Regions from separate parts of the Enterobacter oligotrophicus genome, predicted to be linked through region 2. Evidence: predicted binding sites of a transcription regulator. Region 2 holds the regulator's gene; each other region holds the start of a gene.
The links. The regulator Fur, encoded in region 2, represses iron uptake genes when iron is present. The targets are predictions, from matches to a motif close to ATAATAATGAGAACNACTATCAA.

Region 1 (2,205 bases), 1.7 Mb from region 2:
GGTTAACAAAACCGGCAATGGTCATGGCAATAGCCACATCCCATTTAGTCGCTGAATACCGCTCCTTACGCGTTCCGCCGTGCAGGTGCTGTGTTAAGGAAGAGTGCAAATAGATAACATGCGGCATAATCGTCGCACCCAGCACACCCGCCGCCAGGAATACCGCTTCAGAATTCGGCAAACTCGGGATCACCATTCCCTTACTGAGCTGCACCAGATTCGGCTGCGAGAAAATCAGTTCAACAATATAGGCTGCCGCCACAAACAGCAGCAGACCACCGATCACTTTTTCCAGCGGTTTTTGTCCATGACGCTGAAGCATCAGAATAAGGAAGGTGGCGATGCCGGTCAGGACAGCACCCTGTAATAACGACACGCCCAGAATCAATTTGAAGCCGATAGCTGCCCCGATAAATTCAGCGAGGTCGGTTGCCATAGCGATGATTTCCGCCTGAACCCAGTAAAGCCAGACGGCCGGACGGGGATAATGGTCGCGGATTTGCTCTGCCAGATTTTTGCCCGTGGCAATCCCCAGCTTGGCTGAAAGCATCTGAATCAGCATCGCCATCAGGTTAGCCCAGACGACTACCCACAGGAGTGTATACCCGAAGCTGGCCCCGGCCTGAATATTGGTCGCAAAATTCCCTGGATCGATATAGCCAATAGCAGCAATGAACGCCGGTCCCATTAATGCGAACCGCAACTTGCGCGCTGCCCTGCCACTGCTACCCTCTACGCGACTGTTTGTCATTTCTGCCTCTGGAAATATAGCCTTTGCTATGTTTAATGCTATCAAAATGAGAATGATTATCAAGATCATTTGTAAAGGTTGTAATGATTTCTCAGATAGCTTTTAACGATAGAAAGGCGGGTTCGCTTGAGCGGTCTCACAGAATATGAAAACGCGCAGTCATTTGTGAAGCGTAGCACACAAACTTAACTTTTCACTCATTTACCTAACATAACAAAAATGTATTGTTGATCACTATTTTTGAGACTCGTCACAGGATGTAACTATTGTGTGGCCTTGATCTCGTTTTCTTTGCGCTCGTTACATAGAATGTGCACGGAAATTAAACCTGCCTCAAATTTGGAGCAAATATGGACCGCGTCCTTCATTTTGTCCTGGCACTTGTTGTCGTTACTGCGCTTGCGTTACTGGTCAGCCATGACCGTAAAAAAATCCGCATTCGCTATGTTGTTCAGCTTCTTGTTATTGAAGTTTTACTCGCGTGGTTCTTCCTGAACTCCAACGTGGGGCTCGGCTTCGTAAAAGGCTTCTCCGAAATGTTCGAAAAACTGCTCGGATTCGCCAACGAAGGGACTAACTTCGTCTTTGGCAGTATGAACGATCAAGGTCTGGCATTCTTCTTCCTGAAAGTGCTGTGCCCAATCGTGTTCATCTCTGCGCTGATCGGTATTCTGCAGCACATCCGTGTTCTGCCTGTCATTATTCGCGCTATCGGTACTGTGCTGTCAAAAGTGAACGGCATGGGTAAGCTGGAATCGTTCAACGCCGTCAGCTCCCTGATCCTGGGCCAGTCTGAGAACTTTATCGCCTATAAAGACATTCTCGGTAAAATGTCCCGCAACCGCATGTACACCATGGCGGCCACTGCAATGTCTACCGTGTCCATGTCTATCGTGGGCGCATACATGACCATGCTGGAGCCAAAATACGTTGTTGCAGCGCTGGTTCTGAACATGTTCAGCACCTTTATCGTGCTGTCGCTGATCAACCCGTACCGCGTTGATGCCAGTGAAGAGAACATCCAGATGTCAAACCTGCATGAAGGTCAGAGCTTCTTCGAAATGCTGGGTGAATACATTCTGGCAGGCTTCAAAGTAGCGATTATCGTTGCGGCGATGCTGATCGGCTTTATCGCGCTGATTGCTGCCCTGAACGCCCTGTTCGCGGCAGTTCTGGGTATCTCCTTCCAGGGCATCCTGGGTTACATCTTCTACCCGATTGCCTGGGTAATGGGTGTTCCGGCAAGCGAAGCGCTGCAGGTGGGCAGTATTATGGCAACCAAACTGGTTTCTAACGAATTCGTGGCCATGATGGATCTGCAGAAAATTGCCAGCACGCTCTCTCCACGTGCGGAAGGCATCCTCTCTGTGTTCCTGGTTTCCTTCGCAAACTTCTCTTCCATCGGTATTATCGCCGGTGCGATTAAAGGTCTGAACGAAGAGCAGGGTAACGTG
Region 2 (2,205 bases):
CTGGAACCTGCCAGGCTGGGCAGTGGGTGCCTCTTACGCTTACGCCTGGGACGCGAAGCCTGCGGATATGGCAACACCGGATGCGTACTACGATCCAAACTACCGTCTGAAAGAGTCCTCCTACAGTCTGGATGCCATCTATACCCTGCAGGAGGGGCGTGCGAAAGGCACCATGTTCAAACTGCACTTCACGCAGTACGACAACCATTCTGATATCCCAAGCTATGCGGGCGGTTACGGCAACATCTTCCAGGATGAACGTGACGTGAAATTTATGGTTATCGCGCCATTCACTATCTTCTGATGAACGCTCCGGCGGGCTGAGTCCCGCCGGGATGGAGACTGAACATGATGAAAAAAATTATCGTCGTCGCGTTGCTGGCATCAGGGCTGGCGGCATGCGCTCAGCCTCAGGCACCGAAAGAGGATTCGCGTCTTAAAGAAGCGTATAGCGCCTGTATCAATACCGCTGAGGGATCGCCGGATAAAATCGAAGCCTGCCAGAGCGTGCTGAATGTGCTTAAGAAAGAGAAAGCGCATGAACAGTTTGCGACGCAGGAAAACATTCGCGTGATGGATTACCAGGCCTGTATTCAGGCACGTAAAACGGGTAACGATCAGGAAGTGGCGAAGCGTTGCGATAAAATCTGGCAGGAGATCCGCAGCAACAACAACTAATAAGCCGTTTTTACGCCCGGTGGCGCTGCGCTTACGGGACCTGCAAAGGTGTCACAGCCCGTAGGCCCGGTAAGCGCAGCGCCACCGGGCTTTTTATTGCCATAAAACAGGCAAAAAAAAGCCAACCTTTCGGCTGGCTCAGAGTATAAACACTACTTTATTTCGCATCGTGCGCATGTTCATCTTCGCGGCAATCGCCTTCTGCACAGTGACCATACAGGTACAGGCTGTGGTTGGTCAGGCGAATGCCATGACGAGCGGCAATTTCACGCTGGCGCGCTTCGATAGAATCATCGCTAAATTCAATGACCTTGCCGCAATCGAGGCAGATCAGGTGATCGTGGTGGTGCTGCTGGGTCAGTTCGAAAACAGATTTACCGCCTTCGAAATTATGACGGGTGACAATGCCCGCGTCATCGAACTGGTTCAGCACGCGATAAACGGTTGCCAGCCCAATCTCTTCACCCATGTCGATAAGACGCTTGTAAAGGTCTTCCGCACTGACATGGTGATTGTCTGGCCCCTGAAGCACTTCAAGGATTTTTAACCGAGGAAGCGTAACTTTCAGGCCAGCCTTCTTTAATGCGGTATTGTTGTCAGTCATGCGGAATCTGTCCTGTTGCTAAACGATTCACTTCTAAAGAAGAAGTGACAGAAAATGCACTTGGGATGATGCGTCTCATTATAGAACTGCCATGGCTAAATGAAAACTGCAAGTCTCAAGCAAAGTATGCTTATAAAAACGTGGTATCACCAACAAACTTGTTCGATGGCACCCACTTTTTACCGGGGGATATTGTACAGGTCTGAGCGAAAAAGTTAAAAGTTTGTAGCAATTAATTTAATCGGTTTTACCTGGAAACGGGCGCAACCGGAGTCGCGCCGCAGAGAAATCAGGCGTTAAGAATGTCGTCCAGATTCAGTTCTTCGCGGACCTGCTTAACCCATTTCTCAACACGCTCAGCCGTCAGTTCTGGCTGGCGGTCCTCGTCAATAGCCAGGCCAACGAAGTGATCGTCGTCTGCCAGGCCTTTAGAGGCTTCAAAGTGATAGCCTGCCGTTGGCCAGTGACCCACAATAGCCGCACCGCGTGGTTCAATGATGTCGCGGATAGTGCCCAGCGCGTCACAGAAATACTCAGCGTAGTCTTCCTGATCGCCACAGCCGAACAGGGCAACCAGTTTGCCGTTGAAATCCACTTCTTCCAGGGTTGGGAAGAAATCGTCCCAGTCACACTGCGCTTCACCGTAATACCAGGTCGGGATACCCAGCAGCAGGATGTCATAGCCCTCGAGATCTTCTTTGCTGCTCTTGGCGATGTCATGCACATCGGCAACGTCTTTACCGAGCTGTTTTTGAATGTTTTTTGCGATATTTTCGGTATTGCCGGTATCACTGCCGAAGAAAATGCCGATAATTGCCATGAGTAAAATAACCTCTTGAAACTTAATGGTATGGTGGCGCAATTTGTCCACGGATAAGGGCAATAATAGCAGAACTGGCAACCCTGCGGAAACAGCTATCGCG
Region 3 (2,205 bases), 1.3 Mb from region 2:
GTAGATATCGCCGATAAAGACATTCTTCTCCGTCAGCCCTTCCGTCGAAAGGTTCTCGCCAAACGCGGGGGCGACAAACAGATCCGCCTGCTCGGGGAATTCAGAAATCCAGTGTTGATAGTGCTCGCGAGGATAGTGGCACAGCGCGCGCTCCGGCCCGCCGTGGATTTTCTTTTCGGCCTGCTCATCACCCGCAAGCCCGAGGTCGGTTAACGTCAGCTCACCGTCAATCTGAACTTTGGCGATGGCGCTTGGGCGGCTGCCGTCGTATTCCCTTACCTTGCCTGTAAACACATTCACCGGGTAATGCATCGCAACTCCTTTATATGCCCTAAATAATTCGAGTTGCAGGAAGGCGGCAAGAGAGTGAATCCCCAGGAGCTTACTCAAGTAAGTGACTGGGGTGAGCGAGCGCAGCCAACGCACCTGCAACTTGAAGTATGACGGGTATACAGATACAAAAAAAGCGAGTCATAAGACTCGCTTCTCACAGGCGTCAATGCAACCTTATTTTTTAGCGGCGAAACGCGCTGCTGCTTCGTCCCAGTTCACCACGTCCCAGAAGGCTTTGATGTAGTCCGGGCGACGGTTCTGGAACTTCAGGTAGTAAGCGTGTTCCCACACGTCCAGGCCCAGGATTGGGAAGCCGGATACGCCAGAGATCGCTTCACCCATCAGCGGGGAGTCCTGGTTAGCGGTAGAAACCACCGCCAGCTTGTCGCCTTTCAGGACCAGCCACGCCCAGCCAGAACCGAAACGGGTTGCAGCGGCTTTCTCGAATTCCGCTTTGAAGTTATCTACGGAACCGAAGTCGCGCTCGATAGCCGCTTTCAGGTCGCCCTGCAGGGTCGTACCGGTTTTCAGGCCTTTCCAGAACAGGCTGTGGTTAGCGTGGCCGCCAGCGTTGTTACGCAGAACGGTTTTCTTGTCCGCTGGCAGTTGATCCAGTTTGGTGATCAGCTCTTCAACCGGCAGGTTAGCGAACTCTGGCAGGCTTTCCAGCGCGGCGTTCGCATTGTTCACGTAGGTCTGGTGGTGTTTAGTGTGATGGATTTCCATCGTCTGCTTGTCGAAATGCGGTTCCAGTGCGTCGTAGGCATACGGCAGGGATGGCAGTGTATAACTCATAATCCTCTCCATTAGTGTCGGGCGGCACAGCTGTTAATGCCGCGTAAGCAGTTGGTTCATTATAGTTAATTAAATGATATTGAAAATGATTATCAATGCCGTAGTTTTTATAAGGTTATTCGTTTTTCGCTTAATGCCGAAATTGTGAGTCTGCTCACGCGGTTAACGTGCTGATTGCCATCAGGAACAAAAGTGCGGCAACCTTCTGAAGGTTCCCAAACCGCCTAATTTTTACACTCATCAAGTCGGCGGGAAGCCACCGACTATAAAAACGATGAGGATGTAAAAATGAATCATGCGATTACGATGGGTATTTTCTGGCATTTGATAGGCGCAGCCAGTGCAGCCTGTTTCTATGCCCCGTTTAAAAAGGTTAAACATTGGTCATGGGAAACCATGTGGTCCGTTGGCGGTACGGTGTCATGGCTGATTTTGCCGTGGACCATTAGCGCCATGTTGCTCCCGGATTTTTGGGGCTATTTCTCCTCCTTTAACGCCTCCACCCTACTGCCGGTCTTCCTGTTCGGCGCGATGTGGGGCATCGGTAACATCAACTACGGCCTCACCATGCGCTACCTCGGCATGTCGATGGGTATCGGCATCGCGATTGGCATTACGTTGATCGTCGGTACGCTGATGACGCCCATTCTCAACGGCAACTTCGACGTGCTGATCAACACCGAAGGCGGGCGCATGACGCTGCTGGGCGTGCTGGTCGCGGTGATCGGCGTGGGGATTGTCACCCGCGCGGGGCAGCTCAAAGAGCGCAAGATGGGCATCAAGGCCGAAGAGTTCAATCTGAAGAAAGGCCTGCTGCTGGCGGTGATGTGCGGCATCTTCTCGGCGGGCATGTCGTTTGCCATGAACGCGGCGAAACCGATGCATGAGGCCGCCGCCGCGCTGGGCGTCGACCCATTATACGTTGCCCTGCCAAGCTATGTGGTGATCATGGGCGGCGGCGCACTGGTTAACCTCGGCTTCTGCTTCATTCGTCTGGCAAAAGTGAAGAACCTGTCGGTAAAAGCCGACTTCTCACTGGCAAAACAGCTGATCATCACCAACGTGCTGCTTTCAGCG

Region 1: a site for Fur is predicted at 792-814, ahead of EoCCA6_RS05140 (Nramp family divalent metal transporter). Genes of this name have one in related genera too.
Region 3: a site for Fur is predicted at 1,202-1,224, ahead of sodA (superoxide dismutase [Mn]). Genes of this name have one in related genera too.

What each region holds. Positions count from the first base shown of each region.
Region 1 is NZ_AP019007.1:1,086,559-1,088,763, forward strand. Features, by position in the region: gene EoCCA6_RS05140 (Nramp family divalent metal transporter) at 1-751, opposite strand, end outside; gene nupC (nucleoside permease NupC) at 1,102-2,205, shown strand, end outside.
Region 2 is NZ_AP019007.1:3,848,727-3,850,931, forward strand. Features, by position in the region: gene chiP (chitoporin ChiP) at 1-304, shown strand, start outside; gene chiQ (ChiQ/YbfN family lipoprotein) at 352-678, shown strand; gene fur (ferric iron uptake transcriptional regulator) at 836-1,282, opposite strand; gene fldA (flavodoxin FldA) at 1,572-2,102, opposite strand.
Region 3 is NZ_AP019007.1:2,559,955-2,562,159, reverse strand. Features, by position in the region: gene yiiM (6-hydroxyaminopurine reductase) at 1-312, opposite strand, end outside; gene sodA (superoxide dismutase [Mn]) at 508-1,128, opposite strand; gene rhaT (L-rhamnose/proton symporter RhaT) at 1,417-2,205, shown strand, end outside.